DNA from 3 places in the Arthrobacter sp. TMS2-4 genome. Region 2 is predicted to be linked to each of the others. Evidence: predicted binding sites of a transcription regulator. Region 2 holds the regulator's gene; each other region holds the start of a gene.
The links. The regulator LexA, encoded in region 2, represses DNA repair genes until DNA is damaged. The targets are predictions, from matches to a motif close to TCGAACANNTGTTCGA.
Positions count from the first base shown of each region.

Region 1: the regulator LexA is predicted to act here: its motif matches at 2,593-2,608, upstream of ACX80F_RS00080 (HNH endonuclease signature motif containing protein).
Region 3: the regulator LexA is predicted to act here: its motif matches at 1,493-1,508, upstream of ACX80F_RS01725 (LysM peptidoglycan-binding domain-containing protein).

Region 1 covers NZ_JBTNDI010000001.1:3,908-13,572, reverse strand. Annotated here, with positions in the region: gene asd (aspartate-semialdehyde dehydrogenase) at 1-524, shown strand, start outside; gene ACX80F_RS00080 (HNH endonuclease signature motif containing protein) at 716-2,581, opposite strand; gene ACX80F_RS00075 (hypothetical protein) at 2,765-3,193, shown strand; gene ACX80F_RS00070 (UDP-N-acetylmuramate dehydrogenase) at 3,574-4,665, opposite strand; gene ACX80F_RS00065 (MaoC family dehydratase) at 4,662-5,102, opposite strand; gene ACX80F_RS00060 (FAS1-like dehydratase domain-containing protein) at 5,105-5,554, opposite strand; gene ACX80F_RS00055 (hypothetical protein) at 5,646-5,876, opposite strand; gene ACX80F_RS00050 (DUF2797 domain-containing protein) at 5,910-6,845, opposite strand; gene ACX80F_RS00045 (pyridoxamine 5'-phosphate oxidase family protein) at 7,201-7,623, shown strand; gene ACX80F_RS00040 (ATP-dependent DNA ligase) at 7,633-8,703, opposite strand; gene ACX80F_RS00035 (type 1 glutamine amidotransferase domain-containing protein) at 8,824-9,390, opposite strand; gene ACX80F_RS00030 (helix-turn-helix domain-containing protein) at 9,496-9,665, opposite strand, start outside.
Region 2 covers NZ_JBTNDI010000002.1:497,079-506,743, forward strand. Annotated here, with positions in the region: gene ACX80F_RS05435 (regulatory protein RecX) at 1-179, shown strand, start outside; gene miaB (tRNA (N6-isopentenyl adenosine(37)-C2)-methylthiotransferase MiaB) at 243-1,805, shown strand; gene miaA (tRNA (adenosine(37)-N6)-dimethylallyltransferase MiaA) at 1,802-2,722, shown strand; gene dapF (diaminopimelate epimerase) at 2,719-3,666, shown strand; gene ACX80F_RS05455 (class I SAM-dependent methyltransferase) at 3,705-4,313, opposite strand; gene hflX (GTPase HflX) at 4,436-6,019, shown strand; gene ACX80F_RS05465 (ATP-dependent DNA helicase) at 6,012-8,084, shown strand; gene lexA (transcriptional repressor LexA) at 8,110-8,820, opposite strand; gene ACX80F_RS05475 (LysM peptidoglycan-binding domain-containing protein) at 9,207-9,632, shown strand.
Region 3 covers NZ_JBTNDI010000001.1:364,534-374,198, forward strand. Annotated here, with positions in the region: gene secA (preprotein translocase subunit SecA) at 1-7, shown strand, start outside; gene ACX80F_RS01720 (Rv3235 family protein) at 8-589, opposite strand; gene ACX80F_RS01725 (LysM peptidoglycan-binding domain-containing protein) at 643-1,476, opposite strand; gene ACX80F_RS01730 (hypothetical protein) at 1,599-2,159, shown strand; gene ACX80F_RS01735 (helix-turn-helix domain-containing protein) at 2,190-2,417, opposite strand; gene ACX80F_RS01740 (SAF domain-containing protein) at 2,604-3,260, shown strand; gene ACX80F_RS01745 (AAA family ATPase) at 3,257-4,588, shown strand; gene ACX80F_RS01750 (NAD-glutamate dehydrogenase) at 4,636-9,459, shown strand; gene ACX80F_RS01755 (sensor histidine kinase) at 9,617-9,665, shown strand, end outside.

The DNA.
Region 1 (9,665 bases), on a different contig from region 2:
TCCTCGACATCGACCGCGCCATTCTCGCCAAACAGCGGCACCCCAGCCTCGAAGCGAGCCAGTTCGGCGTACCGCTGGCCGGGTCCGTCATCCCCTGGATCGACAGCGATCTCGGCAACGGGGTCTCCCGCGAGGAGTGGAAGGCTGGAGCGGAGACCAACAAGATCCTTGGTACCGAGACGCGCATTCCGTTCGACGGCCTGTGCGTCCGGGTGGGTGCGATGCGCTCGCATTCGCAGGCGTTGACCCTGAAGCTGACGCAGGACCTGCCAGTCAGTGAGATCGAGTCGATCCTGGCCGCGGACAACGAGTGGGTGCGCGTCATCCCCAACACGAAGACCGACACGGTCGCCGGGCTGACGCCGGTCGCAGCCACCGGGTCGCTTGAAATCCCTGTCGGACGGATCCGGAAGCTCGAGATGGGCCCGGAGTACATCAGTGCGTTCACGGTGGGTGACCAACTGCTGTGGGGAGCGGCCGAGCCGCTCCGCCGGATGCTGATGATCGCCACCGGCAACCTCTGAGGGTCCCTGGCGGGCGCCGCGCATCCTCGGGGCGATTCGGCCGGCGTCGGAGTTCTCGGGTCGATTCGATCCCCTGTTCCTCCACCCGTCACTCGGGCCGTGCGGCTCCATCACGTGCGTCCACCCGCCCCACGGGCCGCGCGGCTCCGTCACGTGCCTCCACCGGTCACTCAGGCCGTGCACTTCCGCCCTCACTCCCACAAGGAGACCGCGTCCGCGGCGCCGACAGTCGACCGAGGCTCGGCGTGCCAGTATCTGTTGCGCCTGGCAGTGGTGCCATGTCGGCCGAGGTGTGGCGGTGCCGTGAACCACGGTATGCCGTTGTGCGATGCGACCGTCCAGCCACCGTCATGGATGGTGTGGTGGTGGTGTGCACACAGCAGGACTCCGTTGTCGATACTGGTGCCGCCCCCGCGGGACCAGGGCGTCAGGTGGTGCGCCTCGCACCAGCTGGCTGGAACGGTGCAGTCCGGGAAGGCACAGCCTCGGTCGCGTGCGACCAGTGCCCGACGCAGATGCGGTGGGAAGAGCCTCCCTGCACGACCGATGTCGAGGACCTGACCCTTCCCACCGAGCACGAGCGGGATGAGGTCGGCATCGCACGCGATCCGCCGAATCGCACGGGCGCTGAGTTGCTCTGAGAAGACGGCTCGCCCGGTTCCGCTTCCGCCCGTCCGGCCGGTGCCGCGACCATCAGCCGAGGTGTCCCAGTCAGGGACCTCTGCACTGCTGACGTCTCCACCGCGGGTGTCACCAACGCCGACTTCTGCACCGCGGGCTTCTCGCCCGTTGACCTCTGCACCGTAGATGTCCCTACCGCCGGCCTCTCTGCGCCGGGCCCGTGGATCGGTGGTCGCTGGGCCGCAGGTTCGTCGTCCGCCGGTGTCGCGGAGCTCGCCGAGGAGGTCGCGGTAATCGATGGTGACCATCACCTGGGGTCGATGGCCTCCGGTGGCCGGCAGCTCGGAGGTGGACAGGGCTATCCGACATGCTCCGACCAGTCCGTCGAGCAGGCTCTGGGCCCGGGTGGGGCTTTCCGCTCCGGTCGACGATGCGGATCCGCGAGCCCATTCTTCCAGCGAGGCTCCGGCAGCCACACCCTCCTGCGAGACTCCAGCAGCCACACGGTCCGGCGAGGCACCAGCAACACCGAGGCTCGGCGAGTAGTTAGGAGAATCGTGCGCGGTGCGGTCCGAAGCACGGTTCGTGGACATGCGGGGGTTGGTGGCAGTGGTCATCGCCGTGACCAGATGCTCGTACTGTTCGTCCGTCGCTCCGATTTCGAGGATCCGCAATCCATTGCGGCGACCGCGGAGAAATACGCCCTGGCGGCTCCGCAGGATTTTCTCCGTCGGTTCCTGCCCATCCTGGTCCAGAACGGTCTCCCAGCGACGGGCAAGGACACGCAGGACATCCTCATCGGCCTCCAGCGCCTGCCTGGTGAGGTGATGCTCCATCGACACCAGTTGATCGGGGTCGGCGAGGCAACGGACCCGGTCCACCGCTGAACAGATGACGGTCGCTGCTCGCCCGCTCAGGGTGCCTGAGGCGAATGCAGCACTGACAGCTGCCGACTGCGGCTCCACGGGTGCCCCTGTGGGCGAGACACCGGGCAGCACCTTGTGTGCCAACTCCAGTCTGCGTTTCGCCTCTGCGCGACTGATTCCCAGCCTGGCGCGCAGGTAATCCGTACAGCTCCGGAAGCGGGACCCGCTCGCATCACCATCTTCATGCTCACCCGATGCCGCCTCCCCTACCGCGCCGGGTCTCTTTTGCTCTCCGATCCACTGTTCCGCCCGGACCCGCAGAGAACCACTGTCCAGGGGCTTGTCACCCGAGGCCAGGTCCCGCTCCTCCGCCAGGCCCGCAGCAAGTACCTGCAGGTAGTCGACGACCCGTGACATGTCCTCGATGTCGACGATCGTCCGTGCGGCTTCACCCGAGGTGAGCATCCGGCCCCTGCCCTCCAGCGAAACCACCACCTGCATCAGTACGGCGTGCGCCAATCCCAGGGAGACGTCCGGGTCCCCGAAATCTTCCACCGGTGCGATAGCCATACCTGATTTTATCGAACCTATGTACTATTTCCGAGGGCAGGGAGCGATTGTGGAGGAGGAGTCGAGGATGGCTTATCCACATATCTCCTGCAACGCTGTCGAACACGCATCAGCCGTGTTCCGAACCTCGGCGCAGCCGAACAGTCGGGCCAAAAGGTCGGAGGGCACCGGAAGGATGGGCGCATGGATCCCGTGAACGCAGACATCGTCCTCCGGCGCTTCTTCGCGGCCAGCGGCCACACGCGGCACCCCGAGAGCCTGCTGCGATACGAGCGGGTCCAGGACCACCTCCGCGCCTACCTCGAACACGTCGCCGTGACCAGGCTGACGGACACCGAGCAGGACCTACTCGACCTGGAGCGACAATTCGGCACCGAGGACCCCTACGTCACGATCATGGGTGCGCGACAGCTCCTGCACGCCCTGCCCGAGTTCCTCGCAGCACCACAGCTCCTCCCCGACTTCCACGATCGCCTGGCGCAGATCAGTGTCGCCTCACGCCTTGCCCAGTGGCTCTGCTCACGGCAGCTCGTGCAGCGTGAGGACAGCTGGCAGGACGTCGTCCTCACGCGTGCCGCCGCCGAACAGGCACGACGCTCCCCCGCCCGCTGACGAAACCCGACCATGAGGACCAACGGGCTCCGCTGGCAGGACGCCAACCGGCAATCAATATCGGGCAAGGAAGGAGGGGACAGGAGTGGGGCGAACGGCAGCGCGCCCCCGGCTGGTAGGACGCCGGCCCACCACCGCGTAGCCGAGCCACCTCGTGGCCGAGCCGGACGCCGGCCCGCCACCGCGTAGCCGAGCAACCCCGTGGCCGAGCCCGCAGACCGGCCCCCGACTGGTAGGACGCTGGCCCACCACCGCGTAGCCGAGCAACCCCGTAGCGGAGTCAGCGCGTAGCCGAGCAACCGCGTCGCTGAGCCCGCAGACGGACCCCATCCGAGCCCGCAGCCGCGCCCTGACGGACGGGCTGCCCGGCGCCCGACGAGCTAGAGGGAGCAGTCGATGAGCAGCGGCTCGGGCTCCAACCGGATACCGAAAGCCTGATGCACGCCGTCACGCACGAGCCTGGCGACGGACAGCAGATCCGTCGTCGAAGCCCCGCCCCTGTTGGTCAGGGCCAGTGTGTGCTTCGTCGACAGGGAGGCACGGCCGCCGGCAGCAGCGAAGCCGTCGTCGTCCGCGAGACCGAAGCCTTTCGAGAACCCGGCGTGCTCGATGAGCCAGGCAGCGCTCAGCTTCACCGAGCCGTCCTCACCGGTCGGATACCGGGGAGCATCTGCCGGCAACCGCGCTGCGACGTCCTGTGGAACGATCGGGTTGGTGAAGAACGATCCCGTGCTCCAGGTGTCCGGATCGGGTGCGTCCAGCACCATGCCCTTGCCCGCCCGCAGCCTGAGCACCTCACGGCGCACGTCGTTGGCGTAGGCACGCGCCCCGACCTCGACGCCGAGTACCCGGGCGAGCTCGGCGTACCGGATCGGGGTGCTCATGCGTCCGAGACCGAGCTGGAACTCGACCGTGAGCACCACATAGCGCGGTGACCCGTTGATGGTGCTGCGCTTGAGCAGGGAGTCCCGATAGCCGAACTGCAGCTCGAAATTGGTGAAGCTCTTGATGCTGTCCGTCTCGCGATCGAAGGTGCGCACCGTGGCGATGGTGTGGGACACGTCCGAACCGTAGGCCCCCACGTTCTGCACGGGCGTCGCACCGGTGGACCCCGGGATGCCCGAGAGGGCCTCGAGGCCGGTGAACGCGTGCAGCACGGTGTACTTCACGAGATCGTCCCAGTCGTGCCCGGCCTGCACCTTCACCATGACACCGCCGCATGTGGCGTCGTCGTCGTCGACGGTGAACCCGCTCGACGTGATGCGGACGACGGTGCCCGCGAAGCCGTCGTCGCCGATCAGCAGGTTCGACCCGCCGCTGATGACGAGCAACGGGTCACCGGCGGCGTCGGCGGCCCGGACAGCATCGACGATCTCCTGTTCCGTCGAAGCCTCCACGAGTGTGCGTGCCGGTCCTCCGACGCGTGTCGTCGTGAGATCGGCCAGGGGCGTGCCGGTCAGGGGCACGCTCATGACAGTCTCACCACGGCCTGCGCCTTCACGAGCACCTTCTGCCCGCCGAACGTAACGGTGAAGTCGATGCGTGCCGTCGACCGCTCGGCGTCGATCGCCCCGACGACGCCGACGACCTCCACCACGGCGCCGGGCTCCCCGGGCCGCGCCGTGGTGTCCTCGACGACGACGGGCTTGGTGAAGCGCGTCTGGTAGTCGATGACGGCAGCGGGGTCGCCGACCCAGTCGGTGACCAGCTGCACGACGGCGCCCATGGTGAACATGCCGTGGGCGATCACGCCGGGCAGGCCCACGCCCTCGGCGAACCCCTGGTTCCAATGGATCGGGTTGAGGTCTCCCGAGGCACCCGCATACCGGACGAGGTCCTGGCGGGTGATGTCGAGGGTGGCGGAACCGATCTGCCGGCCCACCTCGAGTGTGCTGATGGATACGGTCATGGCTACTGGTCCTCCCCACGGACGAGGAGGGATGACGTCGTGGTGGCCGTGGGCTCACCGTCGACGGTCGAGATTTCCGCACGCGTGGTGATCATCGCGCCACCGCCCATGGCCCTGACCTGGTCGACGTGGAGTTCGGCGACGAGCTCGTCACCGGCGAGGATCGGACGGTGGTGGACGAAGCGCTGGTCGGCGTGGACCACGCGCGTGAAGTCGATACCGGCCGCCGGGTCCGCGATGAGCTGCGCGTCGGCCCGCTGCGCGACGATGATCGCGAACGTGGGCGGTGCCACGAGGTCCCGGTGTCCGAGCGCCACCGCGGCGTCCACGTCGTAGTGCGCCGGATGCGTGGCTTTGACGGCCCGGGCGAAGTCGCGGATCGCCTCGCGCCCCACGGAGTAGGTCTCTCCTGCGGGGTAGCTGCGCCCCTGCAGGTCTGGGTCGATGGTCATGATTCCTCCGGTGGAAACGTCGTCGGGCGGGCGGGAGATTCTGGGTGAAGGCGCGGGAAGGGGACGGCATCCGCCGTCGGGCTGTGCCGGCTCAGCGCCGGTCCCTGAGGCGACGACGCGTATCGCGCGAGCGCACGACCAGCCCTGCGATGTGGCACACCATGCCGACCACGATGATCGGGATGCCGGTGTAGACGAGCGCACTCTGGTCCGTGACGGCCCCGACCACGGCAATGAGGATCCCGAGCGCCGTGGTCGCCAGGGCGGAGACCACCAGTTTGCGGTACAGGTCCGAGCCGGTCTCCCAGGGCGTATTCAGCATGCACCGATTCTACTGCCGCCCGCCGCACGGTCCTCAGAAGAGCGCTTCCTGGACGGCGGGCACCGGCGTGCTGAAATTCCCCGCCCGGAGCCGCCTGCCCTTGAGCTGGGACAGGTCGGCGACGAACACGAGGTCCGAGCCGTCGATCGAGACCAGCGCCGACGGACCGAGTACCTCACGCACGGTGACGCCGTGCCGGCCCCGGCCGAGTGGTTCCGGATACGGCTGGAGTCCCCGGTGGCGGAAGACAGCGGACCACGACGACGGCGACTCGAACTCCTCGCGCACCACCTCGAACCCCTCGACCCCGACTCCACCGGACAGCAGTCCCCGGGCTGCCAGGGCGAACCCGTCGTTGAGTCGCTCGAGCTCGACAGGGGGAAGCGGCGCGCACAGGGACGCGGCCTTCGCGGCGGATCGCACGGCCTGCGGCAGGCCCACCGTGCGGGTTACCTCGTCCTCGAGGATCCGGACGATCCGCCCGTCCCGCGCATAGGCGACGAACTGCGCGACGACGGCGCCCTGCTCCACGAGACGCGCCCGCTTCCGCAGGTCCGACGCCGTCCCGACCTTCGTCGCGCCGTCCGCGAAGGTGGCCACATACAACCAGTGGGGCTGATCGAGGTAACGCTTCAGACCCGCCGGGGCGATGCCGGAGCGGTGGATGTCGTGCATGAACCGGAGGTCGTCCTGCGCGAAGCACCGCCCGCACTGGTAGCCCCGCTCCGCGGGCGCATGGCCTGCGCAGCCCACCCACGTGCGGTCGTCCCGTCCATGGACGCGGTGGAAGCCGAGGCAGTACTTCCCCTCGGCGGTGACCTCGAAGGCCAGTCTCGCGCCGGGCGCCAGCGGGAGATCGTGCAGCCCTTCGTCCTGCGTGCCGGAGTTCTCCACCGACGTCTCGTGCAGGGAGAGGGCCGGCCCTGACTCGTGCCAGGCCACGCCGCTGCAGAGATAGGTGGGTTCCACGCTTCCAGCCTAGGGGCCGGCGCCGACAGCGGTGCGCACCGCGCCCTCCCCTGCGGTGATCGACCAGGCTCCCGGCGCAGCGAGGCAGGGCTCCCGGCGCAGCGAGGCAGGGCTCCCGGCGCAGCGAGGCAGGGCTCCCGGGACCGCGAGACAGGACTCCCGGGACTGCGAGACAGGGCTCCCGGGGCAGCGAGGCAGGGCTCCCGGCGCAGCGAGACAGGGCCCCCGGGCATCGACGCCGGGCTCCCGGGCATCAGGGCCACCCGGCTCTGGTGCCCGCCGCGGGCGTCGGGGACACTGGCGGCACCAGCCCCGCGTCCGACCGGAGGCCCCGACGCCCCAGGAGAATCACGCCATGGAAAGTGACGAACGACCAGGAACGGTCCTGTCCGAGACCGAAGCATGGGACCTGCTGAAGCGTGCCGACTACGGTCGCCTAGCCTTGAGCGTGTTGGGCGAGCCGGACATCTACCCGCTGAACTTCGTCGCGCACGACGGGGCGCTGTTCATGCGGACGAATCCGGGGACGAAGCTGGCCGAACTCACCGTGAACGAGCGCGTCGCCTTCGAGGTGGACGAGGTGAAGGACGACGAGGCCTGGAGCGTGGTACTCAAGGGCAGGGCCCGGGTGATCGTCTCGCAGTCCGAGGTGGACGCGGCGGACACCCTACCGCTCAAACCCTGGATCCCGACGCGGAAGTACACCTATGTGGAGATCACGCCGACCCACATCCATGGTCGCCACTTCGAGCTCGGCGAGGAACCGGAGCGCTACTGACACCCGGGGTCACCCCGGCGCCGCGGCCCCGCCCGTGAGCACGCGACTGAGGTCGTAGGCTGCCGGCAGGTCGAGTTGCTCAAACGTGCAGGAGCGGGCCTCCCGGTCCGGTCGCCACCGTTCGAACTGCACGGTATGGCGGAAGCGGTCGCCCTCCATCTGGTCGTACCGCACCTCCACCACGCGGCGCGGATGCAGCCGGATGTACGAGACGTCCTTCGCCGAGGCGAACCGGCTCCGCTCGGTGGCACCCAGTTCCGGAGCGCCGTCGTCGTCCCGCATCACGTCCTGCTCCAGTTCGTCGACCAGCTCCGACCGACGCGCGTCCGAGAACGCGGAGATCCCGCCGACGTTCCGTAAGACGCCGTCGTCGTCGTACAGACCGAGCAGCAGCGAGCCGACCCCCTGCCCCGAGGTGTGGATCCGGTAGCCCAGCACGACGGTGTCGGCGCTACGGTGGTGCTTCACCTTGAGCATGCGCCGCTTGTTCGGTTCATAGGCCGCAGCCAGCGGCTTCGCGACGACGCCGTCGAGTCCCGCCCCCTCGAACTCCACGAGCCAGCGACGCGCGAGCTCGACGTCGTGGGTGACCTGCGAGAGATGGACCGGGGGCGCGAAGGACCCACCGACGCCCTCCAGTGCTGTCCGGCGCTCACGGAAGGGGGCAGCCGTGAGGTCGGCGTCGTCGAGGGCGAGGAGGTCGAAGGCAATGAACGACGACGGCGTCTGCGCGGCCAGGAGCCGCACCCGGCTCTCCGCCGGGTGGATCCGCTGCGACAGGGCGTCCCAGTCGAGTCGCTCCGCCCCGGGCTTCCCCTTCCGCACCACGATCTCCCCGTCGACGACGCAGCGTTCCGGGAGGTTCTCGAGCAATGCATCGACGAGTTCCGGGAAGTACCGGGTGAGCATCTTCGAGCCACGACTGCCGATCTCGCAGGTGCCGTCCGCGATCCTCACGATCGCCCGGAAGCCGTCCCACTTGGGCTCGTAGACGAGGCCGCCGGCCACGCCGTCCTGTTCCGGGACGGCGGCGACGGCCTTGGCGAGCATGGGGCGGACGGGGAAGGGGAGGTCGGTCATGCTCTGATCCTGTCGTATCGGCCCGCACTTGACCATGACGGGCCGGCCTGGGACTCCGGAGAACACTGCAGGGCCCGCCGGACGGCGGACCCTGCGGTGTGGTGTTCGGTGAACCGCGCGCTACGCGGTCTGGCCCTCGTGGGGACCTTCCTCGATCTCTTCGAGGAGCTTGTCGTTGAAGGCATCGAGGTCTCCCGGGTTGCGGCTGGTCACGAGCCCCTGGTCGACGACCACTTCCTCGTCGCTCCAGTTGGCGCCCGCATTCCTCAGGTCCGTGGCAAGCGTGGGGTAGGACGTCAGGTCCCTGCCGCTGACGACGCCGGCCTCGATGAGGAGCCAGGGTCCGTGGCAGATGGACGCGACCGGCTTGTGCTGCTCGAAGAACGCACGGGTGAACACCTGGGCGTCCTTGTCGACGCGCAGGAAGTCAGCATTCACCACACCGCCGGGCAGGACAAGCGCGTCGTAGTCGTCGGCCTTCGCGTCGGCCACGGCGAGGTCCACCTCGAAGGTCTCACCCTTGTCCATGCCGTCGAAGCCCTGCAGCGTCCCCGTCTTGGGCGAGACCAGCGTGGGGATGCCGCCCGCCTCCTTGACGGCGTTCCAGGGGCTGGTGAGCTCGATCTGCTCCACCCCGTCCGTCAGCAGGAATGCGACCTTCTTGCCGGAAATGTCGTGCTCGGACATGCTGTTCTCCCTTGCGTAGAGCGTGGCTGTCGTACGGGATCCAGCCTAGGAACGCCGAGGATCATAAGCAAGCTGAGCATTGTGTCCGAGCGCCGACGGGGCGCGTCAGGGCCGTTTCGGCCGGGCGCGGACGTGCATCCGCTCGCCCTGTTGGCCGAAGAGGCTAATGAACTCCACGGGTCTGCCATCGGCGCTGGCGAACCAGTGGGGCGTCCGGGTGTCGAACTCGGCAGCCTCCCCCGGTCCCAGTACGAAGTCGTTGTCGGCGAGGACGA
Region 2 (9,665 bases):
AGGACGAGGACGAGCAGGCCAGGGACGTCGTGCGCCGCAAGCTCCGCCGGAGCGCTGATCTCTCGGATCGTGCGGTCCGGGACAAGGAGGTGCGGCGCCTCGTCGGGGTCCTCGCCCGCAAGGGGTACAGCCCAGGGACCGCGTTCTCCATCGTGAAGGATGTCATCGACGCGGAGTGACCGCACCGGAGCGCCGGAATTGTGGGTGCCCGGCGTCCCAGCCGTACGCTTGACGACGTGAGTATGACGCTTCCAGCTTCCCTCGACGAGACACCCCGCGCCGCGCCTGCAGTGGGCGGTGGGCTTGACCAGCGCACCTACGAGGTGCGGACCTTCGGCTGCCAGATGAACGTGCACGATTCCGAGCGGATCTCCGGGCTGCTCGAGGGCGCCGGGCTCGCGCGGGTGGAGAACGGACAGGCGGACGTCGTCGTCTTCAACACCTGCGCGGTCCGCGAGAACGCGGACAACAAGCTGTATGGCAATCTCGGGATCCTCAAGGCGGTCAAGGAGGCCCGGCCGGACCTGCAGATCGCCGTCGGCGGGTGCCTAGCACAGAAGGACCGGGAGACCATCCTGCGGAAAGCCCCCTGGGTGGACGCCGTCTTCGGGACGCACAATATCGGCGCCCTGCCCGCCCTGCTCGAGCGTGCACGCCACAACCAGGACGCGCAGCTGGAGATCCTGGAATCCCTCGATGTCTTCCCTTCCACCCTCCCGACGCGGCGCGAATCGGTCTACGCGGGCTGGGTCTCGATCTCCGTCGGCTGCAACAACACGTGTACCTTCTGCATCGTGCCGTCCCTGCGCGGCAAGGAGCGGGACCGCCGGCCCGGGGAGATCCTCGCGGAGATCGAGGCCCTCGTCGCCGACGGCGCCGTCGAGGTCACGCTCCTCGGCCAGAACGTGAACTCCTACGGGGTCGAGTTCGGCGACCGGGGCGCCTTCGCAAAGCTGCTGCGCGCCTGCGGGTCCATCGAGGGCCTCGAGCGGGTCCGGTTCACCAGTCCCCACCCCGCAGCGTTCACCGACGACGTGGTCGACGCGATGGCCGAGACGCCCAACGTGATGCCGCAGCTCCACATGCCCCTGCAGTCCGGGTCGGACCGCATCCTGAAGGCGATGCGCCGGTCCTACCGCTCGAGCCGCTTCCTCGGCATCCTCGAGCGGGTCCGTGACCGGATGCCCCACGCCGCCATCTCCACCGACATCATCGTGGGCTTCCCGGGCGAGACGGAGGAGGACTTCCAGGCCACCCTCGACGTCGTCGAGCAGTCACGCTTCGCCACGGCCTTCACCTTCCAGTACTCGAAGCGCCCCGGCACCCCGGCGGCGGATCTGCCCGACCAGTTGCCCAAGGCCGTGGTGCAGGAGCGGTTCGAGCGGCTGACCGCGCTGCAGGACCGCATCGCCCGCGAGGAGAACGCACGGCAGGTCGGGACCGTCGTCGAGGTGCTCGTCACCGACCAGCAGGGACGCAAGGGCGGCGAGACGCACCGGCTCACGGGACGTGCCCGGGACCAGCGGCTCGTCCACTTCTCCGTGCCCGAGGGCGCGGCCGTGCCCCGGCCGGGCGACGTCGTGACCCTCCCCGTCACCCAGGCGGCGTCCTTCCACCTGCTGTCGGACCCCGCCCCGGAGCAGTACGCCGTGCGTCGCTCCCGCGCCGGTGACGCGTGGGACAGGAGCCAGGCCGACAGCTGCGGGGTTCCCGCCCCGACGGACGGTGCCGCCGGGTCCGACGGCGCTCCGCGCCCGGTCTCCCTGGGCATGCCGTCCCTGCCGGTCCGCGGAGGGCGTTCTTGACCCTTCCCGTGGTCGCGGTCGTCGGACCCACGGGGTCCGGCAAGTCCGAGCTCGGCATCGCCCTGGCCCGACGCCTCGACGGCGAGATCGTCAACGCGGACGCCCTGCAGTTCTACCGCGGCATGGATATCGGGACGGCCAAGCTGACCCCGGCGGAACGGCAGGGCATCGAGCACCATCTCCTCGATGTCCTCGACGTCACGCAGGAGGCGAGCGTCGCCGCCTACCAGGAGGACGTCCGGCGGATCGTCGGGGACATCCGCGCCCGCGGGCGGGTGCCCATCCTCGTCGGCGGATCCGGCCTGTACATCCGCGCGGCCCTTGACCGGCTCGAGTTCCCGCCGACCGACGCGGGCGTCCGTGCCCGGCTCGAGGCAGAACTCGACGCCCTCGGGAGCGCGGCGTTCCGCGACCGGCTCCGGGCGGTCGACCCCGCGTCCGCGGAACGGATCGACGACGATCGCCGCCTCGTCCGCGCGCTCGAGGTGTACGAGATCAGCGGGCGGCCCTTCAGCGCGTTCATGCCGCGCCGCGAGTACCACCAGCCCGCGGTGCAGATCGGCCTCGCCGTCGACCGGGACGTCCTGCGGACCCGGCTCGCCGACCGCGTGCAGGCCATGGTGCGCGCCGGGCTGGCCGCCGAGGTGGAGCGCCTCGCGGCGGCCGGGCTCAGGGACGGGCGGACGGCCTCGCGCGCCCTCGGGTACGGGCAGTTCCTCCGGGTGCTGGACGGTTCCATGACCGAGGCGGACGCCGTCGAGGACACCATCGCGGCGACCCGACGCTTCGCCCGCCGCCAGCTCACCTGGTTCCGGGGTGACCCGCGCGTGGCGTGGACGGACTGGCAGGCTCCCGGACTCCTCGACCGGGCGATGGGGCTCGTGCAGCGGCCCGGGGACCTATCCTTGGGACTGTGACCGACCACCGCTCCTCCGTCCCCGCCCCCGGGCGATCCGCCGGCCTCTCCTTCACCAAGGGCCACGGCACCGGCAACGACTTCGTCCTGACGCTCGACCCGGACGGGACCGCTCCCGACGACCCCGCGTTCGTCGCCGCGCTCTGTGACCGCCACCGCGGTATCGGCGCCGATGGCTACATCCGGGCCGTGCGGTCGTCCGCCCTGCCCGAGGGGCGGGCGCTCCTGCAGACCGAGCCCGCCGCCGAATGGTTCATGGACTACCGCAACGCCGACGGTTCGGTGTCCGAGATGTGCGGCAACGGCGTGCGCGTGTTCGCCCACTTCCTGCTCGCGTCGTTCGCCGCCGACCTGCCCGACGGCGGCGAGCTCGCCATCGCCACCCGTGCGGGCGTCAAGCGCGTGACCCGCTCGCACGACGGCTACGCCGTGGACATGGGCCCCTGGGAGTTCATCCACCCCGACGCGGCCGTCGCCCGCGGCATGGACTCGCTGGTGCAGATCGGCGGGCTCGACGTCGACCGGCCGGGCCTTTCGATCAGCATGGGCAACCCGCACACCGTCGTGGCTCTGGCCGAGGCGGCCGAACTGCAGAGCACGGAACTGCACCGGGCCCCGGGCGTCCAGCCGGTGCCGCCGCAGGGGACGAACGTGGAGCTCGTGGTGCCCTCCGATCCGCTGGTGGGCGACGACGGCGTGGGCCGGCTCAGCATGCGCGTCCACGAGCGGGGCGTCGGTGAGACCCAGTCGTGCGGCACCGGAGCGTGCGCCGCGGCGGCGGCCACACGCTACTGGGCCGGCCAGGGCGCTCCCGCGCGGTGGCAGGTCACCGTCCCGGGCGGCGTCGTCGGGGTGACCTTCGTCGAGGGGCCCGAGGGCCGGGAGCACGTGCTGCTCAGCGGTCCCGCGGCCCTCGTGGCGGACGGCGTGCTCCGGCCGGGCTGAGCGCACCGATCGGGTCGCCGGCCGTCGCCGACGTGCGGTCAGTCCGCCCGGTGCACCTCGAGGATGCGGAAGGACTTGGACGTCTCCGCGCGCCGGACCAGGAAGCCGGACGGCAGCTCCTCGGCCAGCCAGCGCTGCAGCGAGTCCGCGCCGAGGTTCTTCTGCACCACGAGCCAGGCCCGGCCGCCCGGAGCAAGGCGCGGGAGCCAGCGCAGAAGGAGTGCATGCAGTTCCTGCTTGCCGATGCGGATGGGCGGATTGGACCAGATGGTGTCGAAGTCGAGGGCGTCGTCCACCGCGTCCGGGGTGCACGCCACCACGTTGCCCAGTCCGAGGCGGGCGGCGTTCTCCGCAGTCAGTGCGACGCACCGCTCGTTGACGTCCACGGCGTAGACCTCGGCGTCGGGAGCTTTCAAGGCGAGAGTCAGGGCGATCGGCCCCCAGCCGCTGCCGATGTCCAGCATGCGGCGTCCCTGCGGGTCGGGGACGGCGTCGAGCAGGATCGCGGTGCCCTTGTCGACACCGTCGGGGCTGAACAGGCCCGAGGAGGTCACCAGGTCACGGCGCACGCCGTCCAGGACGACCGAGAGGGGCCGGCGTGTGTCCGGCCCTGCCGGCTGGGGGCTGAAATAGTGCTGGGACTCCATACCCACGAGCCTAACGGCACGCCCGGGGCTCGCCCGAGCCGGCCGGTTTCGCGCTGGGAGAATACGCTGGAGCGCACCGGCGCGGTCGCCGTAGGATTGTCGGACACTCACCTAGGGAGACCATGACCGAGAACAACGGACATTCCACCGGCGCCGACATGGGCCCGGAGGAGATCCAGGCCGTCATCGACCGGATCCTCGCCAGCGACGAAGCTGCCGTGGCCAAGGCGACGAGAGGGACACCGGGGCCGGGGGAGACCCCCGCGCCGATCGAGAAGACCTGGCGATCGAAGGCGCAGGCCCTCTCCCAGGACGGGACGCCGTCGGACGCCGACGGCGACCAGCAGGATCTGGCCGAACGCAGGGCGCTCCGACGCGTCGCGGGCCTGTCCACCGAACTCGAGGACGTCACGGAGGTCGAGTACCGGCAGCTGAGGCTGGAACGGGTCGTCCTCGCCGGTCTGTGGAGCGAAGGCACCGCGCAGGACGCCGAGAACTCGCTCCAGGAGCTCGCCGCCCTGGCCGAGACAGCCGGATCCGAGGTGCTGGACGGCATCGTGCAGCGACGCCTCAAGCCGGACCCCGGCACGTTCCTCGGCTCGGGCAAGGCCCAGGAGCTGAAGGGCATCGTCCAGGCGACCGGAGCGGACACCGTGATCGTCGACAGCGAACTGTCCCCGTCACAGCGCCGCGGCCTCGAGGACATCGTGAAGGTCAAGGTGATCGACCGGACCGCCCTGATCCTCGACATCTTCGCCCAGCACGCGAAGAGCCGCGAGGGCAAGGCGCAGGTCGAACTCGCCCAGCTCGAGTACCTGCTCCCGCGCCTCCGCGGGTGGGGCGAATCGATGTCCCGCCAGGCCGGTGGCCAGGTCGGCAGCGCCGGCGCCGGCATGGGCTCCCGCGGCCCGGGTGAGACGAAGATCGAACTCGACCGGCGGAAGATCCGCACCCGCATGGCGAAGCTCCGCCGCGAGATCGCCGCGATGAAGCCGGCGCGGGAGACGAAGCGCTCCAACCGCCGTCGGAACCAGGTGCCGTCCGTGGCCATCGCCGGGTACACCAACGCCGGCAAGTCGTCCCTGCTGAACCGGCTCACCGATGCCGGAGTGCTCGTCGAGAACGCCCTGTTCGCCACGCTGGACCCCACGGTCCGCAAGGCCGAGACACCGGACGGCATCGGCTACACCCTCGCCGACACCGTCGGGTTCGTCCGCTCGCTGCCCACCCAGCTGATCGAGGCGTTCCGCTCGACCCTCGAGGAGGTCGCCGACTCCGACCTGATCCTGCACGTCGTGGACGCCTCGCACCCCGATCCCGAGGGGCAGATCGCTGCAGTCCGCGCCGTGCTGACGGAGGTCGACGCCCGCAAGGTGCCCGAGATCATTGTGCTGAACAAGGCCGACGCCGCCGACCCCTTCGTCATCGAGCGGCTGCGGCAGCGCGAACCCCGGACCGTCGTCGTCTCCGCGCGAACAGGTGCGGGGCTCACCGAGCTGCGCCAGCTGATCAGCACCAGCATCCCGCGTCCGGGCGTGAAGCTCGACCTCATGGTGCCGTACGAGCATGGGGAGATCCTCAGCCGTCTCCACGACGAGGACGTAGAGATCCTCGGCATGGAGCACGTCGGTGAGGGGACGCGCCTCGAAGTGATGGTCCGGGAGGGCCTGGCCGCCGAACTGGAGGCGTACGTCCGGCATGAGTGAGAGCACGCGGTCCGGCGCCGTGGCGGCACCGGACGCGTCCCGCCACTCCGATGAAGCCCGGCAGGCCCTCGAGCTGCTCGACGCCGCCGTGGGTGCGATGGGCGGCGAGATGCGGTCCGGCCAGCACGAGATGGTCCGCCAGGTCAGCGAGTCGATCCGCTCGGGCGAGCACCTGCTCGTCCAGGCCGGCACCGGCACCGGGAAATCGCTCGCGTACCTCGTCCCGCTGATCGCCCACGCGATGGACAGCGACCGGCCCTCGGTCGTCTCGACGGCGACGCTCGCCCTTCAGGCGCAGATCGTCGGCAGGGACCTCCCGCGCCTGCTCGACGCGGTGAAGCCCGCGCTGACGCGCCCCGTCGACGTGGCCCTGCTCAAGGGTCGGTCGAACTACGTCTGCCTCCACGAGACCGGCGGCGGATTCCCGGAGGAGGATGCGCCCGGCACCCTGTTCAGCCTCGGCGAGGATGCCGCCCCGCACCCTGCCCCGGCGACGGACGGCCCGTCCTCTGCGCTCGGCAGGGACGTCGTCCGGCTGCGCGAGTGGGCCGAGGAGACCGCGACCGGGGATCGCGACGACCTCGTCCCCGGCGTGAGCGACCGCGCCTGGCGCCAGGTGTCCGTCTCCAGCATGGAGTGTCTCGGCGCTGCCCGCTGTCCCGTGGCCTCCGAGTGCTTCAGCGAGAAGGCACGCGCCGCGGCAGCGGACGCCGACATCATCATCACCAATCACGCGATGCTCGCCATCAGTGCCTTCGAGGGGCTCGCCGTGCTGCCGGAGTACGACGTCGTCGTCATCGACGAGGCCCACGAACTCCACGACCGGGTCACCGGTGCCGTGTCCGGCCAGCTCTCCGCCTCGATGGTCACCGCGGCGGCCACGGCGCTCCGCCGCCATGCCTCGATCAGCACGGGTGCCCTCGACACGGCCGCCGACGCCTTCGAGGCGGCCGCCGAGCTCGTCCCCTCGGGCCTGTTGCCCGGAGGGCTCCCGGAGGATCTCGGGCAGGCCCTCGTGCAGGTCCGGGACGCATCCCGTGCCGCGCTGTCGGACACGAAGACGGAGGGAAAGTCGGAGGCCGACGTCGACGGCGGGCGGCAGGTCGCGCGGTCCCGCACCACGCTGATCTTCGAGCTCGCCGAGCGGATCCTCGCCGCCTCGGACCTGAACGAGGTCGTGTGGGCGTCGCGTCCCAGTGCCTTCACGCCGGGCTCGGGCTACGCGCAGCCCGACGAGAGCGCACCCGCGACCCTGAACGTCGCGCCGCTGTCCGTCGCCGGCCGGCTGCGGGAAGGCCTGTTCGAGGACCACACCGTGATCCTGACCTCCGCGACCCTGGCGATCGGCTCGGAGTTCGGTCCCGTGGCCGGGTCCCTGGGCCTCAGCGGTCCAGGCGCGCCCGCCTGGACAGGCGTCGACGTCGGCAGTCCCTTCGACTATCCGCGGCAGGGAGTGCTCTACGTGGCGAAGGACCTGCCGAAGCCCGAGCGAGGGACCTCCGACGCGCAGCTCGAGGAACTGCTGGGGCTGCTCACGGCGTCCCGAGGAGGCGCGCTGGGGCTGTTCTCGTCGAAGCGAGCCGCAGAGGAGGCGGCGGAGGCGCTGCGACCGAAGGTCGACTTCGAGATCCTGTGCCAGGGGGATTCCTCGCTCAATGCGCTGGTCACCCGGTTCGCAGACGAACCGGATACCTGCCTGTTCGGCACCATGTCCCTCTGGCAGGGCGTGGACGTACCGGGGTCCTCGTGCCGACTGGTCGTGATCGACCGCATCCCGTTCCCTCGCCCGGACGACCCGCTCATGACCGCCCGCACCAGGGCGGTGGCCCGCAACGGGGGCAACGGCTTCATGAGCGTGTCCGCGACGCACGCGGCCGTCCGGCTCGCGCAGGGCGCGGGGCGCCTGATCCGGGCGGCGGGGGACAGAGGCGTGGTGGCCGTCCTGGACAGCCGCCTCGCCACGGCACGGTACGGCGGCTTCCTCCGGGCGGCCCTCCCGCCCTTCTGGGCCACGACGGACCGCGCGACCGTCACCGGGATCCTGGAGCGCCTCTCCGCGCGCTGACGCTCCAGTTCCGGCTACGCGGCGGTCACAGCGCGCGCATCACCGAGACGACCTTGCCCATGATGCTGGCATGGTCACCGAGGATGGGCTCGTAGCGGGTGTTCTGCGGCAGGAGCCAGGTGTGGCCGTCCCGCTGGCGGAAGGTCTTGACGGTGGCCTCTTCGTCGAGCAGTGCCGCGACGATGTCGCCGTTCTGGGCGCTCTGCTGCCGGCGAACCACCACCCAGTCGCCGTCGCAGATGGCGGCATCCACCATGGAGTCCCCCGAGACCCTGAGCATGAACAGATCCCCGTGCCCGACGAGCTGGCGGGGAAGGGGCATGACGTCCTCGACCACCTGGTCCGCGAGGATCGGCCCGCCGGCAGCAATGCGCCCCACGAGCGGTACCAGGGCGGTGTCGACCGCGATCCGGTGCTCGACGGCGGGCTTGCCGTCCTCGGACGGTCCGGCCTGGGCGCCCGAGGTGTCCGGCGCCAGGGTCAGCGGGAGCAGGACCTCCATGGCGCGGGGACGCTTGGGGTCCCGGCGCACGTAGCCGAGACGCTCGAGCTGCGACAACTGATGGGTCACGCTGGAGAGGCTGGCCAGGCCCACCGTGTCGCCGATCTCCCGCATGGACGGCGGGTAGCCCTTGTCGGCGATCGACCGCTGGATCGTCTCGAGGATCGTCAGCTGCCGGGCGGTCAGTCCCTTGGACGCGGAGCGCCCGCGCGGCCTGCCCCGGCCCGCGGAGATGGGTACGGCAGGTGCCGGAACGTCGGCAGTGTTCGATTCCTGCCGGCCCGCGGCTGGTGATTCCGCCACTGGTGCGCCTTTCGCCTTGGATCACTGATCCGGTTGTCGCCGCCGGTGCGCTTCCGTGGACGGGAAGCCGTTATGTCAGAGGCGGCTGGTTGTGTGGGGTGTATCGGCCACGGAACCGCCCGTAGGGGGCGGCATTCGCGGACGATGTCCTGATCTCTCCACGCTAGGACAGTCGAGGGCACTTTTCAAACATATGTTCGACCGAGTCTCGACACGGATCGTTCGTAGATGCTAGAAATAGGCAGACGCTCATTAGAACGTGTGTTCGAACCGGACAGAATTTCCGGGTAGGGCATTCGAAGGAAAGAGGAACGGCAATGGTTACACCCGCACTGCATGGCAGCTCGCTGTGGACGCCCGCTCGGCCCGAAACCCACCTCAGGCTCCTCCCCACGCCCGACACGGCCCGTACCTCCACGCAGCGGAGTGCGGACCGACCCCTGACGCTGACCCGGCGAGGGCGCCTGCTGCTGGTCGGCCTGCCGATCGCCCTGGGCGTCGCGGCCCTGATCCTCCTCGCGGCGTTCCTGACCTCCCAGGCGCAGGCAGGGGAGTCGGCACCGACCTCCACGGCCACGGTCGAGGTGAGCGTCGCTACCGGGGAGACCCTGTGGGACCTCGCCGTGCACTACGCGCCGGAGCGCGATCCGCGCGACGTCGTCGCGGAGATCGTGGAGCTCAACGACCTGCGCAGCTCCGTGGTGCAGGCAGGGCAGAGCATCGCGGTACCCGCCGCGGGGTGACTGGTAAAGCGGGAAAAAAGAGAAAAGAGAGAG
Region 3 (9,665 bases), on a different contig from region 2:
GAAGTAGTCAGCCGATCTCGAGGGCGGTCACCCGCCACGCTCCGCGCCGTTGCTCTATCCGAAGAGCGACGGCGCGGACGCGTTTCCGGTCGAACGCGACCACCGCGGCTTCGTACACGCCCGGGCTGATCGGGCAGATTCGGGCGGAACGGACCACGACGCGCCGGTGTGCACTCTCGAGGCCGTCGAGCCCGGCCGGAGATGCGCCGACGCAGCGCACCAGGTTGGCGCGCAGCTGGAGCCGTTCGTAGTTCTCTGCATCGAGCCAGCGGGACATCTGCTGCAGGGGACGTGATCCGGCCAGCACCTCGAGCGCTCCCTGGCAGACGGACCGTGCAATCCTCGCGATCCTGCGCTCGACCTCCGGATCGGCACTGCCCATGGCGTGTTCGTCCCGCACCGGCCCGGGGGCTGCCGCAGGCTCGCGGGCCGCTTCCGCGGGTACCGCCGCTTCTGCCGTCGACCTGAGCGGGATCACGGCGGCCCGGGCGTCCGGCGGACGGGGCGGTGATCCGAGCAGTGGTCGGGGCGCGCCGCTGGCCTCCGCGAGCTGGGCGGCGGCGGGACGGAGCTGGGTGACGGGGTTCATGCTGGTTCCCTTCGTGGATGGGCTGGAGGACGGGTGGGGGTGCCACCGGAGGGCTACGCGGGAGGCGCCTGCAGGACCGTGCCGGGGAGCAGGAAGGACGGATCGTCCCCGATGACGGCGCGGTTGGCGTGGTACCAGAGGGGCCATGTCTCGGCGATGTCCGCCGCGCTCGCCAGGGGTCCGAGGCGGGCGGCGACGATCGACCACAGGGAATCACCCGGTGCGACGACCGCCTCCTCCGCTTCGAGGACGGTGCGGCTCTCCCCGCGCAGCAGGGGCCCACCCTCCACCGGCATGGGCTCCGGCTTCCACGCCGGTGACACGGGGCCGGCCGGGTCCGGCGCCTTGAAGCCCGGAGCCCCGGAGCCCGGAGCGGGTGCGGGCCGCTCCTCGCCCCGCCGCGGGTCGCGACCGTCGGCGTCCGCGCGAGCAGCCCGCTCCAGGAACCAGGGACCATCCACGGACGCACGGAGGTCGGCGACCCGTTCGGTGTCGCCATGCGCTGCGGTCGCCGTCAGGGCCTGCGCCGCCCCGCCCTCGCTTCCGTGGGCCGCGGCCTGCGCCACCGCGGGGACGGCGAGGAGATTGACCCCGAGGAGTGCGACGGCGAGGCGTCGCATCAGCGCAGGGGTGCATGCGGAGGCGAGGGCCGCCATCGGGGAGGGGCCGCGTCGCCGGAGCAGTTCGGCGAGCACCGCGACGAGGAACAGGAGCATCCACGTCCCGACGACGGTGAGTCCGATCCCCGACAGGGCCACGCCGAGAACGCCCTCCACGGCCGGTCGGGGTGTCTGCCGCCCACCGACGAGGAGGGCGGCACCCGCCCCTGAGGTGACGACCCCGCACCCGAGGATCAGTCCGGCCTGGATCGTGTCTGACGTCTGCATGGCATCGCTCCTCAACGAGAACATCAGTTTGATGGCGTTTGATGTAGTTTGTCCATACTCGCTTTCTCTGATTCCGAACAAGTGTCATTGACGCTCCGGTTGAGCGGTCCTAGGTTGGGAAGATGCGCTGGGATGCCCTCTTCGACGACCTCGAATCGCAGCTCCGGACGGCTGCTGTCGTCGTCCAGGAGAGTGAGATCAGGGAGCGCACGAGGGCGGAGCAGTCGCGGTTGACCCTGGTGCAGAGGCTGCTGGGCCAGGTCGGGCGGCCGCTGGGGCTGTCCACACGCGGCGGCCGGTCGCTCGAGGGAATCCTCACGAATGTAGGGTCGGAGTGGATCGCCGTCGCGGTGGAGGGGCGCTCCGTGATCGTGCCGCTGTCGTCGCTGCACCTGCTGCGGGGCCTCGGGCGCGAGGTCGGCCGGCCGCTGTCGGGTGTCGGTGCCCGACTGGGACTGGGATCGGCGCTCCGGGTCCTGTCCCGCGACCGGGCGCAGGTGATGCTGTGGACCGTGGCGCCCCCGTCCCGCCACGCAGGGCTCATCCACAGGGTCGGCACGGACTTCGTGGACCTCGGGACCGCCGGACCCGAGCGTGGGAGGCGACCGGCGCAGGGCCGGGACATCCTGACCGTCCCTCTCGCGTCCATCGACACCGTCGACTCGGCCGGAACGGCGGACTGAGGACCGCGCCCTACGACCCCGCGGGTGCGGTCAGGCCGGCGGGGCGCTCGTGGCGTCGTTCTTCACTGCTGCCGCCGTCTTCTCGTAGGCCCGGGCGATGTACTCCTCGAGGACCCGCGTCTCCACGCGCCACTGACCCCGGCCCCCCACCTGGATGGCCGGGAGTTCCCCCGATCGGACGAGGGCGTATGTCTGGGACGAACTGATGTTGAGCACCTCGCCCACGTCGGTGAGGGTGAGGAAGCGCCGCTCGGCCACGGGACCGCCTTTCCTGATCGTTGCGGGTGTACGTTCAGTCTGCCACCGCCGTCCTCCATCGCAGCAGTTCTCCACACCTCGATCCTATTTGTGGCCGACCGGTTCCCTTGGCGCCTGCCGTGCACAACAATGACGTGCGGGGAGTGGGGCCCGATCGGGACCCCGCCGGTCGAGTGGGGGACGACAGTGAGCACCGACATGCGCACCGTGCAGTTGCCGAGTGAGGCTCCGCGTCTGCGGAAACCGTCCTGGAAGGATCCGAGACTGCTGATCGGACTCCTCCTGGTCCTCGCGTCCACTGCGGGGGTGATTGCGCTCCTGGAGAGCCAGAACACCACCACGCAGGTGTACTCGGCCCGGGAGGACCTCCCCGTGGGGTCCAAGCTGACCGAGGAGGACCTGGTCGCCGTACCGGTCCGTCTCGGGGACGCGTCCGGCGCCTACCTGCCCGTCGCCGACGGCATCCCCGACGGAGCGGTCGCCACACGGCTCGTCACCCGGGGTGAGCTCGTCCCGGTCACCGCGGTCGGCCGGACCGACGGACTCGATCGCAAACCGGTCGGGCTCACCGTGGAGGACCCGCTGCCCAGCGGGACCGCGGCAGGCGACCGGGTGGATGTCTGGGTCTCTCTGCGGACCGACACCAATTCCTATGAGGAACCCCGGCTGCTCCTCGAGGCCGCCGAGGTGGCGGAACTGACCGTGGGGGAGTCCGCCCTCGGAGCGAGCTCCTCCACGCTCGTCCAGGTCCTCGTGGACGACGACGCGATGCCCGAGTTGCTGGGCGCACTGTCCAACGACGCCCGGATCGCCGTCGTCCTGAACCCGGGGGCGGGTTCGTGAGCATCCCGGTCGTCACCCTCGGCGCTGAGGCGAACGCCCATGTGCCCGGGCTGGAACAGCTGCGCGGACCCGTGACCGTCGTGCGCCGCTGCACGGACCTCACCGAGCTCGTCGCCCTCTGCCAGAGCGGACTCGCGCGTGCGGTGATCATCGCCCCCGGCGCCGCCGACCTCACCACGTCCCTCGTCGACCGCCTGCGCTTCACCGGCGCTGTCGTCGTCGCGCTCTGCGATCGGCTCCCGGCACCGGGCGGGACCGTCATCGACGGGATCGAGTACGTCGAGGTGACGGCGGAGCCGGCGGCGCTGGCGGCAGCCGTCACCGCGGCGGTGGGACGGTTCGAGGCGGAGCCTGCCCGCGTGCAGGGGTCCCTCGCCTACTCCGATCCGCTGGACCTGCCCGACGCCGTGGCGGCCCTGCCCGCCGCCGCGGCAGAAGAGCCCGGTGCAGGGCGCGTCGTTGCCGTATGGGGACCGCCCGGCGCCCCGGGGCGCACCACCCTGGCCCTCAACATGGCCGCCGAGCTCGCCGCGGCGGGCAGTTCGGTCCTGCTGGTCGATGCCGACACCTACGGGGCGAGCATCGGTGCCTCGCTCGGGTTGCTGGACGAATCGGCCGGGCTGGCGCAGGCCTGCCGCATCGCGGACCAGGGGTGGTTCGACGCCCCGGCGCTGGGTAGGATCGCGGTGAGCGTCGCGGTGAAGGGCGGCCGCCTTCGGGTCCTGACGGGCATCACCCGCCCGGACCGGTGGCCCGAGGTGCGGCCCGCGGCCCTCGGCAAGGTCCTCGAGGCCGGGCGCTCCCTCGCGGAGGTGATCGTCGTCGACTGCGGATTCTGCCTGGAGGCTGACGAGGAGCTCAGCTTCGACACTCTCGCGCCACGCCGCAACGGGGCGACCCTGCGCTGCCTGGAGGTCGCGGACACGGTCTTCGCGATCGGAGCAGCGGATACCATCGGCGTGCCGCGCCTGGTGAAGGCGCTCGCGGAACTCGGCGACGCCGTTCCGACCGTGAGACCCCGGGTGGTGTTCAACAAGGTGCGGTCCGAGGCAGTGGGCCGCGCTCCGGAGACGCAGTTGCGGGAGGCGTGGGAGCGCTTCGGGCCGTCCATCGAGATCTCCGCTCTCCTGCCTGTGGACCATCCGGCGGCCGACCGTGCGCTGCTCGCCGGAACGGCCCTGCTCGAGACCGCGCCGGGCTCGCCGCTGAGGCTCGCGATCGCTGTTCTCGCCGACGTCCCAGCGGCCGGGGAGGCGCGGCGGCGGCGGGCCGGATGGCGGCCGCGGAACGTGAAGTTTCCGGGCATCCCGGCTAGGCTTCCACGGTAAGAGGTCGCAATGGAGCGGCCTTTCATCTCGTTACGGAGGCCTTTCCCATGTCGTCTGGATCCAGCACAACGGATCAGTCAAGCTCGGACACGTCACGGGAGGAATACGTAGAGCATTACTTCGAACACCTCGCGGCGGAGGACGCCGCCGGATACTCGCCCACCGACCTCCGCCAGCGGGCGTTCGCCCACCGTGATCTCGCCGAATCCCGCGAGCCGGGAACAGCCGCCGTCGGCGTCATGGACCAGGGCACCTCGAGCATCGTCATGATCGTCACCGACGACATGCCGTTCCTCGTCGACTCCGTCACGGCCGAGCTGGTCCGCCAGAACGCGGCGATCCGGCTGGTGGTGCACCCCACCTTCCTCGCAGTACGGGAGGACCAATCCCACGCCCTTACGGCGCTCGAGCGCGTGCCCTCGACCGCCGGGGCATCCAGTGGGGACACCGCGGCCCTGCCCGACATCGGGGACCTCGTCGGCCTGGACGGACGTACCACGCACATCGAGTCATGGATCTCCGTCGAGATCACACGGACGTCCGACGCCGCAGCGAAGGAAAAACTCATCGAAGGCCTGCACCGGGTACTGGGTGATGTCCGCGCCGCGGTCGAGGACTGGCCCGTGATGCGCGACACGGCGCGCTCCATCGAGGCGTCGCTCGGATCGGTCGCCGGTGCCGAGCAGCTTCCCGACCTGCGCCAGGCACAGGAACTCCTCCAATGGCTCGACGACGGCAATTTCACCTTCCTCGGCTACAAGGAGTACGACCTCGTGAAGGACGAGGAGGGGGCCGATGCGCTCCTGGTCCGGGAAGGCAGCGGTCTCGGACTGCTCCGGCACGGCACTTCGCACCTGCAGCAGCTCACTGCGGCCGGACGCGCGAAGGCGCGCGAACGGCGGGTCCTGGTGATCACGAAGGCGAACTCGCGGTCGACCGTGCACCGCGCGGCGTACCTCGACTACATCGGTATCAAGAGCTTCGACGCGCAGGGCAACGTGGACGGTGAGCGCCGCTTCATCGGTCTGTTCGCGACCAGCGCCTACACCGGGTCGGTCCTCAACGTGCCCGTTGTCCGCGACAAGGTCGCCGAGGTGCTGCGCCGCTGCGGATTCCCCTCCGACTCGCACTCGGGCAAGGACCTGCTGTCCATCCTCGAGACCTACCCGCGCGACGAACTGTTCCAGGTCGACGTCGCGGATCTGGTGTCCACGGCGCTCGGGATCCTGGGCCTGCAGGAGCGGCGGCGGACCCGGCTGTTCCTCCGGCCCGACGTGTACGGCCGTTTCATGTCCGCCCTCGTCTATCTTCCCCGGGATCGCTACACCACCAATGTGCGGCAGCGCATCGAAGGCGAGCTGGGCACGGCACTCAGGGCGGAGTCGATCGACTTCGAGGCGCGGATGAGCGAGTCCGCGCTCGCGCGGTTGTTCTTCCGCATCAGGATCCAGCGGGGCGTGGAGATCCCCGACTTCGACGCCGCCGAGCTCGAGGAACGACTCGTCCGCGCCGCCCGCTCCTGGTCCGAGGGCGTGGTCGAGGTAGCGCAGCAGAGGTTCGAGCAGGACAGGGCGGAGCGTCTGGCGACACTGTGGGCGGAGTCCTTCCCTCCCAGCTACCGCGTCGACTACGAGGTCGAGGACGCCCTGGAGGACATCTCACGGTTCGAGCAGCTGGCCGACGCCGGCGACGGAGCCCCGCAGCTCCACGTGTACGTGCCGCAGCGACAGGACGGGGAGGATGCACGTCTCAAGCTCTACCTGACCGAGGCGAAGAGCCTCACCCAGATCCTGCCCTATTTCCACAACCTCGGTCTCGAGGTGCTGGACGAGCGGCCTTTCGAGATCACCCGCTCGGACGACCGGTCGTTCTTCCTGTACGACCTCGGGCTGAAGCTACCGTCCGGCGTCTCCCCGCTCGACACCGCGCCGCTGCTCCGTGACGCGTTCACAGCGGCCGTGATGGGCGACAGCGAGTCCGATCAGTTCGACCGGCTCGTGCTCACCGAGGAACTCGGGTGGCGCCAGGTGGTGATCCTCCGGGCCTACGCGAAGTACATGCGCCAGATGGGCAACGCCAATTCCTACGGTTTCGTGGCAGACACCCTGCTCCGCAACCCGGGCGTCACCCGGGCCCTCGTGGCGCTGTTCACCGCGCGCTTCGATCCCGACCTCCAGGGTGACCGGGACGCGGCGTCGGACGCCGCCCGGGCCACGCTCGAGGAGGGCCTCGAGCAGGTTCCGACCCTCGACGCGGACCGCGTCCTCAGGACCTTCGCCAACCTCATCGAGGCGACGCTGCGGACCAACTACTTCCAGGACAAGCGCCACATCAGCCTGAAGTTCGACACGTCCCGCATCACCGGCGCCCCGTTCCCCCGGCCGAAGTTCGAGATCTGGGTCTACTCCCCGCAGGTCGAGGGAGTGCACCTGCGGTTCGGCAAGGTGGCACGCGGCGGTCTGCGCTGGTCGGACCGGCGCGAGGACTTCCGGACCGAGGTGCTCGGCCTCGTGAAGGCCCAGACCGTGAAGAACGCGGTGATCGTGCCGACCGGGGCCAAGGGTGGCTTCTTCGCCAAGCAGCTGCCCGATCCCTCACTCGATCGTCAGGCCTGGATCAGTGAGGGCCAGGCCAGCTACCGCACCTTCATCCGCGGACTGCTCGACATCACGGACAACATCATCACGAACGGGACCACAGAGACCGTGGCGCCACCGCCCCGGGTGGTCCGGCACGACGACGACGACACCTACCTCGTGGTCGCGGCGGACAAGGGCACGGCGTCGTTCTCGGACATCGCCAACGAGCTGTCCGCCGAGTACGACTTCTGGCTCGGTGACGCCTTCGCCTCCGGTGGATCCGTGGGCTACGACCACAAGGCCATGGGCATCACCGCGCGCGGTGCCTGGGAATCCGTGAAACGGCACTTCAGCGAGTTCGACGTCGACACCCAGACCGACGACTTCACCGTCGTCGGCGTGGGAGACATGAGCGGTGACGTCTTCGGGAACGGGATGCTCCTCTCCGAGCACATCCGCCTCCTGGCGGCCTTCGACCACCGCCACATCTTCCTCGACCCGAATCCGGACGCCGCGGCCTCGTTCGCCGAGCGGCGGCGCCTGTTCGAGCTCCCCCGATCGAGCTGGGAGGACTACGACGCCTCGCTCATCAGCTCCGGCGGCGGCGTGTATCCGCGGCAGGCCAAGTCCGTCCCCATCTCGCCCGAGGTGGCGGAGGCACTGGGCCTCGGGACCGGGGTCACCCGGCTGAGCCCGCCCGAACTCCTGCGCGCCATTCTCCGCGCCCCCGCCGACCTGCTGTACAACGGCGGGATCGGCACCTACGTGAAGGCCTCGGACGAGACGAACGCCGAGGTCGGCGACCGTGCCAACGACGCCATCCGCGTGAACGGCAGCGAACTGCGCGCGCGCGTCGTCGGCGAGGGCGGGAACCTCGGGATGACCCAGCGCGGGCGCATCGAGGCCGCGCTGTCCGGGGTCATCCTCAACACCGACGCCATCGACAACAGCGCCGGCGTGGACTGCTCGGACCACGAGGTCAACATCAAGATCTTCGTCGACCGCATGGTGCGCGCCGGGCGCCTTCAGCCGGAGGAACGCACGGAATTCCTGCAGTCGATGACCGACGAGGTCGGCCGCCTCGTGCTGCAGGACAACATCGACCAGAACGTGCTGCTGCTCAACGACCGCCAGCGGGTCGTCGAATGGGGCCCGAGCTACGAGCGCATGATGGACTGGCTGGAGAAGAAGGCCGATCTCGACCGGGACCTCGAAGCCCTGCCGACCACGGCGGAGCTGCGGAAACGGATCGACGCGGGCCAGGGCCTCACCTCGCCGGAACTCTCCGTCCTCGCGGCCTACGCGAAAATCGAACTCACCCGGGCACTGTCGGCCAGCACCCTCGCCGACGATCCCTACTTCAGCGGTACGCTGCGGCGGTACTTCCCCCGCCGGCTCGTCGAGCAGTTCGACGACCTGCTCGACACGCACCCCCTGCGCCGGGAGATCATCTCCACCGTCGTCGCCAACGACATCATCAACCTGGGCGGGATCACGTTCGCCTTCCGTGTGATGGAGGAGACCTCCGTTCCCGAGACGGTCATCGCCCGCGCCTTCGTCGCCCTGCGCGAGATCTACTCGCTGGACGAGACCGTCGACGCGCTCGCGGCATTGCCGGCAGACTTCCCCACGGAGCACTGGTGCACCGTGCACCTCGACCTGCGCCGGCTCCTGGACCGCGCCGTGCGCTGGTTCGTGAACCACGTCGAGGTGGGCACGTCCGTCGATCAGGACGTCGAGGCGTTCAAGCCTCTGATCGCACCGTTCCGCCTGCACCTCAGCGAGTACCTGCGCGGACGCGACCTGGAACGGGCGCTCCGCTGGAGGGAGCGGGCCGCCGAGTGGCAGCTTCCGGACGAGCTCGGCCGGCGCTGGGCCGAACAGTTCGAATCCTTCGCCCTGCTCGACATCGCGCACTGCACGCGCAGGATCGACGAGCCCGTGGAGAACATCGCCCGCGTCTACTACGCCGTGTACGCCCGCTTCGAGGTCGACGACCTGCTGGAGCGCATCACGAAGCTGCCGCGGAAGGACCGCTGGCAGGCGCTTGCACGTGCGGCGCTGCGTGATGATCTCTACTCCACGGCAGCGGACATCACCGTGGCAGTCATGCGGGCGTCGCAGGACCTGCAGGGTCGCGATGCAGGGGAGCGGCTGCAGGCCTGGCAGGACCAGAACGAGGACCAGCTCCAGCGGGCCAGCGCCATGTTCGCCGAGGTGAACATGCTGGAGCAGGACGACATCTCGTCGCTGTCGGTCGCACTGCGGCTCCTCCGCTCGATCGTCCGCTGATGGTCCTCCCGGTGGGCGCTCCCCACCGGGAGTGACAGACTGGACACCGGCATCCCCGCGCAGCTCCTGCAGCCGACGGTGGTCGGCCCTGCGCTTGGTTCGCCGCGCGGGACGCCCCGGGGCGATGCCGTGCCTGCCCGAGCTACAGAGGAACTTCATGGCCATCTTCACTGATCCGATCCGAGAGTTCGCCGGGTTCGAGCCCG